4 regions of the Eoetvoesiella sp. genome follow, and region 1 is predicted to be linked to each of the others. Evidence: predicted binding sites of a transcription regulator. Region 1 holds the regulator's gene; each other region holds the start of a gene.

Region 1 (2,200 bases):
AACGGGTTGTAGTGTTTCAGGAACTCGACGATCTGCGCGCCCAGCGCATGCAGGCCGGTGTAGTCCAGGCCCCGGCCGAAGGCAATGAGGCGGTTCAGGAGGTCGTACCAAATCAGGGCGACGGCCGCGACCACGACGGTGCAGAGTATTTTTTGCGCCGCAGTGAGCTTTAATAGCGTGTTGCGCAGTACGGCGTCGTCCTGGCGGGTGGGCTGGTGTTGTGTGATCGAATTCATGCCGGTTATTTTACCTATGCTATCGCGTCAATCTTTAGAGCTTCGCCAAAGCCAGCAATTGGCACTGACACCGCAACTGCAGCAGTCGATTCGATTCCTGCAGATTTCGGCGCAGGATCTCGAAGCCGAGCTGGCGCAGGCGCTGGAGGACAACCCCCTGCTGGAGCTCGATGAAGAGTATGACACCGAAGCGATGCCGGCGGTATCGGAAACTGTGCCTATCGAGCACGGCGATTCGCCCGTGCCGGGCGGCGCCAGCCAGGGTCAGGGCGATGACGACTACGCGCCGTTCGAGTCCAGCGCGCCCGATTCATTGGCGCAGCATTTGCTGAAGCAGTTGCAACTGACGCATGCCTCGCGGCGCGACCGGGCGCTGCTTGCCGTGTTGATCGACGACCTCGATGAAAACGGCTATCTGGTGACGCCGTTGCAGGAAATTCTTGGCGACCTGCCGGACGAGCTGGATGTGGATATCGATGAGCTGCGGGCCGCACTGCGTCTGCTTCAGTCGTTCGATCCGCCGGGGGTTGGCGCGTCGTCGCTAAGCGAATGCCTGTTGCTGCAGCTGGAGCAAAACAAGGGGGCGGCCGATCCCGAAGTGCTGGGGCTTGCACGCAAGCTGGTTCACAAGCATCTGGACTTGCTGGCCGGAGGCAATCTCAACCGCCTGCGCGAGGCCCTGTCGTGCACCGAAGAACAACTGCGCGCGGCCCGCATGCTGCTGCTTGGCCTGGATCCCAAGCCGGGCCGGGCGTGGGCGGGTTCGCAGGCCGACTACGTCAACCCGGAAATCATCGTGCGCAAGGTGGCGGGCCACTGGCAGGCGCGGCTGAACGGCAATGTCGTGCCTCGCGTGCGCGTCAATGCCCTGTATGAAAAACTGCTGCGCGAAAGCCGTCCGGCGCGCGGAACCGACGCCGGCGCGGCCGCGCAGGGCCGGGCGCGTAATGCCTGCAGCGTGCGCCATGCGGGGGAAGGCGACGACGGCGGCGTTGCCGCCGAGGCCGGCGAATCGGCCGGGGTTGTGGACTCCGATGGTGTCGCTGGCGCCGCGGCGCCCGAGGCAAGGCCCGGCCCCGATCTGCACAGCCAGTTGCAATCGGCCCATGGCCTGGTGAAAAGCGTGGCTCAGCGGTTCGAGACCATATTGCGTGTCGCCCAGGTGGTGGTCGAACGCCAGCAAGCGTTTTTCGAGCAGGGGCCCCAGGCCATGCGTCCGCTGTTGCTGAGGGATATTGCGCTGGAGCTGGAAATGCACGAGTCCACGGTATCGCGCGCGACGCGGCAAAAGTATATGCAGACCCCCTGGGGGGTGTTCGAGCTCAAGTTCTTTTTCGGCGCGGCCCTGGATACCGACAGTGGCGATGCCACGTCGGCGACGGCGGTGCGCAGCCTGATCCAGAAGCTGGTTGCGCAGGAGAAGCCCGAGAAGCCGCTGTCGGACAGCCAGCTTATGGCCCGGCTGGCCGAGCAAGGGGTGGTGATCGCCCGGCGCACGGTGGCCAAGTACCGCGAAGCGGCGGGCATCGAAACCGCCGCTCTGCGCAAGGCGCGGGCGCAGCTCAAGCGCTGAAGGTCGCAGTTTCCCGGGGCTTTCCGCCAAGTAGCGCAGCCGGCTTCCTCCAGTTGCGCCACTGGTATGCGGCTTGGGCGGACGCGCCCAGATCCGGCGTATGGCCGCCTCAGTTGCCAAGGCCGGCCATGATCCTAGGGTCTTCCCTTGGTCTTGCCGGAAAAACGTGCGATTTTGGCCGCAGATACAAAATAAATCTTTTGGGCGATTGCTTTTTTATGACGATCAGATGATAATTGTTCTCATGTTCATTTGTATCTGCAACGCTATCACCGAGCGCCAGGTTCAATCCGCAGTCGCGGACGGTGCGCTCACGATGTCCGACCTTCAAGGGCAGCTTGGGGTCGCGACCTGCTGCGGGCATTGCGCCGAAACGGCGGCCGAGTACCTG
Region 2 (2,200 bases), on a different contig from region 1:
TCTTGTTCTGCACGCCATCCAGGCCGGCCATCATCAAGGCCGAGAAAGCCAGATAAGGGTTGGCCAGGGGGTCGGGGAAGCGCGCTTCGATGCGGCGGCCCTTGGGGCTGCCGACGTAGGGAATGCGGATCGACGCCGAGCGGTTGCGGGCCGAGTATGCCAGCTTGACCGGTGCTTCGTAGTGGGGCACGAGGCGCTTGTACGAGTTGGTGCCCGGGTTGGTGATGGCATTCAGGGCGCGGGCATGCTTGATGATGCCGCCGATGTAGTACAGCGCGAACTCGGACAGACCGGCGTAGCCGTTGCCCGCGAACAGGTTTTGCCCGTCTTTCCAGATGGACTGGTGGACATGCATGCCCGAGCCGTTGTCGCCGACGACGGGCTTGGGCATGAAGGTTGCCGTCTTGCCGTAGACGTGGGCTACGTTATGAATGGTGTATTTCAAGATCTGGTTCCAGTCGGCGCGCTTGACCAGGGTGCTGAACTGAGTGCCGATTTCCAGCTGGCCCGGGCCCGCGACTTCATGGTGGTGCACTTCGACCGGCACGCCTTGCTGCTCGAGCAGCAGGCACATTTCGGAACGCATGTCCTGGAAGGAATCGACCGGAGGCACGGGCACATAGCCGCCCTTGACGCTGGGCCGATGACCCAGGTTGCCGCCATCCAGTTCGAGGCCGCGCGACCACGACGCTTCTTCGGATTTGATCTTGACGAAGCAGCCCGAGGCGTCGTCGTTCCAGGTAATGCCGTCGAAGACGAAAAACTCGGGCTCCGGGCCGAAGTAGGCGGTGTCGCCCAATCCGCTGGACTTCAGGTAGGCCTCGGCGCGTTTCGCCAGGGAGCGAGGGTCGCGGTCGTAGCCCTTGAGGTCGGAAGGCTCGACGACGTCGCAGGTGAGGATCAGCGTGGTTTCTTCGCGGAACGGGTCCAGGCGGGCGGAGGCGGTATCGGGAATCAGCACCATGTCCGATGCCTCGATGCCCTTCCAGCCGGAAATCGACGAACCGTCGAACGCCTGCCCGGATTCGAGCTTGTCTTCGTCCACCGTATGGCCCGGCACCGTCATGTGGTGTTCGCGGCCCAGGGTATCGGTAAAGCGGAAGTCGACGAATGCGACTTCGCGGTCTGCAATTAGCTTAACAACTTCTTCGGGGGTGGACATAAAAACTCCTGGATCAAGGAAATATCGAACATTGGCATTGCTGCTTGAATGACACTAAAGCAATAACCGTGCCAGTTTCAAGACCGGAATATCGGCACGGCATGGCGATGCGAAGGCAAATGGACTGCTCGAAATCGGTGCAACGCCCCATTATGGGGCAAAATGCGGTGCAATAGCAGTGCAAAAAGAACTCAGGGCAAAAACTCCGCCAGCAAATCGTTCAAAAACCGCCATCCCAGCGGGCTGGCCTGCAAGCGTGCGGGGTCGGCAAGCAACAGCCCCTTGTCCACGGCGGCATCGATGCAAGGCATGATGGCCGCCAGCGATAGCCCGGTGCGTTCGGTAAAGCTGCTGGACGGCACGCCCTGCCGCAGGCGCAGCGCGTTGAGCATGAACTCGAAAGGCAGCTCTTCCGGCAGCACCTGCCTGTCTTCCGCCAGATGGCTGCCATTCATGAGCGGCGCTTTTTCCATCCAGCTTTTGGGGTTCTTCAGCCTGGCCTGGCGGATGATTCTGTCGTGGAACGACAGCTTGCCGTGCGCCCCGGGGCCAATGCCCAGGTAATCGCCGAACTCCCAGTAATTGAGATTGTGCCGGCAGCGCCCGCTCTTTCGGGCATAGGCGGAAACCTCGTAGCGCTCCCAGCCGCCCTGCTCCGCCAGTTCGGCAACCTGGTCCTGCATGGCTGCGCTCGTATCGTCATCCGGCACGGCGGGCGGAAACTTGGCGAATACGGTGTTGGGCTCCAGGGTCAGGTGGTAAAGCGACAGATGCTCGGTCTGGAAGGACATGGCCTGGCGCAGGTCGGCGGCGCATTCCTCCATGGTCTGGCCGGGCAAGGCGAACATGATGTCCAGGTTGACGCGTTCGACGCAGTTCTGCGCGGTTTCGATGGCGGCACAGGCCTGCCTGGCGTCGTGGATGCGGCCCAGGGCTCGCAGCGCGGCATCGTCGAAGCTTTGTATGCCCAGCGAAAAGCGGTTGATGCCGCTGCGCGCGTACTCGCGGAAACGCGCGGCCTCCACGGTTCCGGGGTTG
Region 3 (2,200 bases), on a different contig from region 1:
GAGATCGAGCCTGGAAAACGTTTGGGCCATCATTGCCTTGACGTTGCGCTCGATGTCGGCGGCAGGACTTTTGGCGATGAGCTCGGATACGTTTTTCTGAAAATCCTCGAACCAGTCTGCACGGTTGGCCATGGCTTGCACCCTATTCATTGACGACAGCTCTAGTGTAATGAAAAACTGCCCCTCATAATGCGCAGCCCCCGAAGAAGCCGGACGGAATCCGGCCTGTTCGGGGGCAATGTTTTCAGGGTGCCGCTTATTTCGTGGAGTCGGCATCCGAGCCGCTGGTCGGCGCGGGCGCGCCGTCGGAGGTGCTGCTGCCGTTACCCAGCTTGTCCTGGATGGCCTGGTCGGCGCTGGCCGCGCCGCGTTTCACGGCTTCGCGGGCCCTGTTTGCGGCATCCACGGCACCATCCTTGATCTCGCCGGCCTTGTCGGCAATGGCGTCGCCCGTCGATTTTGCGGCATCGGAAGCGTTGCCGGCAGCCTGGCTGGCGGAGTCCTTGGCCTGATCCATGGAGCTGGACGAGCTGCTGGGCGCGGGCGCCGTGCCCGGAACAGGAGCCGGCGCGGTGCCGGGAGCGGGTGCGGACTGTTCGGTCGCCGGCTTGTCGTCTCCTTTGGAGCATGCGGCCAGCAAGCTCAGGGAGGCGGCCATGGCGATTACGGCAAGATGTGTGCGTGTATGTTTTTGCATAGAATTCCTCACTAGTCCAAGTCGCGATTGATGAATACTGACCCCGGTGCGACTGACGGTTCAGCAGCGAGCGTGTTACAACTGGCTTAGTTACAATTCTAGTCACGCTGCCGCGCAAAGAAATGGGGCTAGTGTAAATCCTGATGACAAACTCAAAAAAAATAGGTTTGGATTTTCACTCAAAACCCTTACGGATTAGCGGCTTGAAGCCGTCAGGCGTCTGAAAGGCCCTAAACACCCCGAAACAAAAACCCCGTTCAGGCACAGTTCAGTTACACATTTGCGCACGTCGGCTCTACGAAATCCAGGCAATTCCACCTAGCAAACAGGCCCTAAAGCGGATCAATTTGGTGCGAACCCGGGCCGATGCACCAAATCTGTGCTTGCCTGCGGCCGCCGGCCGGCGGCGTCCAAGGACTTCGCCCGCAATCTGCGGCCATTCCGCCCTTCCCGCCCTGCCAAATAGCTGGCATGAATCTTGCTTTTACTGAACTGACAGACCTAAACGAGGAAAGGCAATCATGAAGCTCATCACCGCCATCATCAAACCCTTCAAGCTGGACGAAGTGCGCGAAGCCCTCGCCGACGTGGGCATACAAGGCATGACCGTCAGCGAAGTCAAAGGCTTCGGCCGCCAGAAAGGCCATACCGAGTTGTATCGGGGCGCCGAATACACCGTCGATTTCCTGCCCAAGCTGCGCCTGGAAATGGTGGTATCCGACGACATGCTGGAACTGGCGCTGGAGCATCTGTGCGCTTCGGCACACACCGGCAAGATCGGCGACGGAAAAATTTTCGTCACCACGGTTGAACAGGCCATACGCATCCGTACCGGCGAAGCCGGCGACGCAGCCCTCTAGGAGCAACAAGAATGGATAAAGCAGATTTCGCCTGGGTGGGTATTTCTACCCTTCTGGTACTACTCATGGTCATGCCCGGCCTGGCCCTTTTTTACGGCGGGCTGGTTCGCGCCAAAAACGTATTGTCGATCCTGATGCAGGTCACGGCGACCTTTTCCCTGGCCCTCGTGATCTGGTTCATTTACGGCTACTCGCTGGCCTTCACCGGCAGCGGGCACTTCATCGGCGGTTTTTCCCATGCGCTGCTGAGCGGCGTGGCGGATTTGAGCGCCGGCAAATATGCGTTGTCGGGCACCATACCGGAACTGGCATTCGCCTCCTTCCAGGCCACCTTTGCGGGCATCACCTGCGCCCTCGTCGTCGGCAGCTTCGCCGAACGCGCCAAGTTCCAGGCCGTGATGCTGTTCACTTTGATCTGGGTGACCTTCTCGTACCTGCCCATTGCCCACATGGTATGGGCGCCGGGGGGCTGGCTGTTCGAAAAAGGCGCGCTGGATTTTGCCGGCGGCACTGTCGTGCACATCAATGCGGGGATTGCCGGACTGGTCGGCGCCTACTACGTCGGGCCGCGCCTGGGCTATCGCCGCGAGTCCATGCCGCCCCACAACCTGCCGATGGCCATGATAGGCGCTTCGCTGCTGTG
Region 4 (2,200 bases), on a different contig from region 1:
CCACCGCATCGCCCACGAACTGTATCGCAACGACCTGCCCCTGCTGGCCCGCATCTCGTCCGAACTGGCCCATAGCCAGACCGGCATCGACATCCATCCCGGCGCACAAATCGGCGCCAGCTTCTTCATCGACCACGGCACGGGCGTGGTCATCGGCGAAACCGCCATCATCGGCGAACGGGTCCGCATCTATCAGGCCGTCACGCTGGGCGCCAAGCGCTTTCCCGCCGACGCCCGCGGCGGGCTGCAAAAAGGGCTGCCGCGCCACCCCATCGTCGAAGACGACGTCGTCATCTACGCCGGCGCCACCATACTGGGCCGCGTCACGCTGGGCAAGGGCTGCGTCATCGGCGGCAATGTCTGGCTGACCACCGACGTGCCCGCCGGCGGTTCCGTGACCCAGGCCGACTCGCAGGACTCGCCCGCGCCCCGCCCGGCGCAGCTCTAAAAGCTGGCTGTCACCGACAGCACGGCGGCGGCGCTGCCGATATACCGGTCTTTCGCATTGGTATAGACGCTGCGCTTGGCATCGGTGTCCACATACGCCAGCTTGACGGTGAACCGCTTGTCGAACGTCTTGCTCAAGCCCAGCGACCAGTCCGCATACGAGCCGTCGTCCAGGTGGCGCACCTTCTGGTAGCCGACATGGGCATCCAGGTTCAGGCCCCATATCCCGGTCGGGAAGCTGCCCGACAGGTCGTAGTATTGGCTGTTCCTGCTGTCCGGCACACCGAACAGGTTGGTGAAGGCGTGCGAATATTTGAACTTGACCGGCCCGTAGGCCAGCCCCACATAGCCTTCCGTGGTGTTGGGGCTGGTATAGCCCCCGGGATAGCTGCCCGGATAGTAATACTGCAGCACGCCCGCATCCAGGCTCAGGTCGCGCCATATCGCATGCGTATAACCGGCGTAAAAATCCATTTCGACCGGCGCGGACACATCGGGGTCCGAATCGCCCAGCCAGCTTATGCTGGAATTCCAGTTGCCGATGTAGAACCCGCTCGAGTGCGCCAGATCGAACCCGCCTTGCACGGCCGGCTTGTTATTGGTTTGCATCAGGCCACGGTAGCGGTACTGGCTGGCCAGCGACATGTTCGCGGTAAAAGTGAAGTCGGACGGCGCGGCGGCAGGCTCGCTGCCTTGCGCAGCGGCATTGGCCGCGGTGAATGCCAGACCTGCCAGCAGCGCCGCTTTGGGAAGATGGAACCGAACCATGAAATGCTCCTTGATGTAATGAAACTGGAAACAAAAGTTTCATTACTCAACAAAGCAATATCCGTGCCAGTTATTTGCAAGCTGGAAAACACCCGGAAACGCCCTTGTCCGGCGCGCTCGGGCAAACGTATCCGCCTGGCCCGCATGCAACAGCCGCCCTATTCCGAGGCGCTGCGGCATTGCCGCCCCGGAATGGGGCGGTCAGCGCGGGCATTGCGCCTGGGCGAGCGTTTGGCTCCTGGCGGGCCCTGAAGATCCAGACGGGTTTTATCCGGCCTGTGTTTTACGCCATACGCTGGCCAGCCAGGGCTGCTGCTCGCGCGGCAGTCCGGACGGACGGTAATAATGCTCCAGCTCGGCGAACCCCGCCGCGGCCATGACACGGCTCCACGACTCCAGATCGTGATACACCCCATAGCGGCCCGCATTCCATCCCTCTTGATTCCGGCCTCTTGGATTCGAGCAGAACAACACCCCTTGCGGCTTGAGCGCGCCATGCAGTTGACCGAGCACCTGCGGCAAAACGACGCTGGGGACGTGGAACAGGGACGCATTGGCGAATACGCCGTCAAAGACCTCGCAAGGCAAATCCAGAGCCAGGAAATCCTGATGCCAGACCTCGCAGCCCGAAGTCTCCCGAGCCATGGCCACAAACGATTCCGCGCCATCCAGGCCTGTGGCGATATGGCCCATCCGCGTAAATGCCTTGAGGTCGCGCCCCGGCCCGCAGCCGAAATCCAGTATGCGAAATGGCGGCGCGCCTTTTATATGGCGCAGCAAGGCCTGAATGTTCTGGCTGACATCGTGATCGGCCGTGCCGCGCTGGAATCCTTCGGCGCTTCGATTGTAGTTGTCCAGTGTGGCGGCGGATATCTGGGACAAGTCCTGCGAATGATTTTTCATGAAACGGGCATCGATAAAAAATTGAAAAACATGGCGGCGTGGCGTGATCAGTCCCCGCTCACCCGGCCACGCAAGCGCTTTA

The links. Region 1 encodes sigma-54, which starts transcription at its own class of promoters, with help from an activator protein. Its sites were predicted from a motif close to TGGCANGNAANCTGCTTT; they were not measured.
Region 2: glnA (type I glutamate--ammonia ligase) is a predicted target of sigma-54. The motif match lies at 1,219-1,236, and genes of this name have one in related genera.
Region 3: VNT00_RS15265 (P-II family nitrogen regulator) is a predicted target of sigma-54. The motif match lies at 1,165-1,182, and genes of this name have one in related genera.
Region 4: VNT00_RS01280 (TorF family putative porin) is a predicted target of sigma-54. The motif match lies at 1,267-1,284, and genes of this name have one in related genera.

Annotation. Positions count from the first base shown of each region.
Region 1 covers NZ_DATMGA010000011.1:92,002-94,201, forward strand. The annotation lists gene VNT00_RS02255 (hypothetical protein) at 1-236, opposite strand, end outside; gene VNT00_RS02260 (RNA polymerase factor sigma-54) at 253-1,809, shown strand; gene VNT00_RS02265 ((2Fe-2S)-binding protein) at 2,054-2,200, shown strand, end outside.
Region 2 covers NZ_DATMGA010000066.1:131,969-134,168, reverse strand. The annotation lists gene glnA (type I glutamate--ammonia ligase) at 1-1,162, opposite strand, end outside; gene hemW (radical SAM family heme chaperone HemW) at 1,354-2,200, opposite strand, start outside.
Region 3 covers NZ_DATMGA010000066.1:67,328-69,527, reverse strand. The annotation lists gene VNT00_RS15275 (accessory factor UbiK family protein) at 1-132, opposite strand, end outside; gene VNT00_RS15270 (hypothetical protein) at 257-697, opposite strand; gene VNT00_RS15265 (P-II family nitrogen regulator) at 1,219-1,557, shown strand; gene VNT00_RS15260 (ammonium transporter) at 1,569-2,200, shown strand, end outside.
Region 4 covers NZ_DATMGA010000007.1:54,448-56,647, reverse strand. The annotation lists gene epsC (serine O-acetyltransferase EpsC) at 1-448, shown strand, start outside; gene VNT00_RS01280 (TorF family putative porin) at 445-1,215, opposite strand; gene VNT00_RS01275 (class I SAM-dependent methyltransferase) at 1,483-2,118, opposite strand; gene arfB (alternative ribosome rescue aminoacyl-tRNA hydrolase ArfB) at 2,166-2,200, opposite strand, start outside.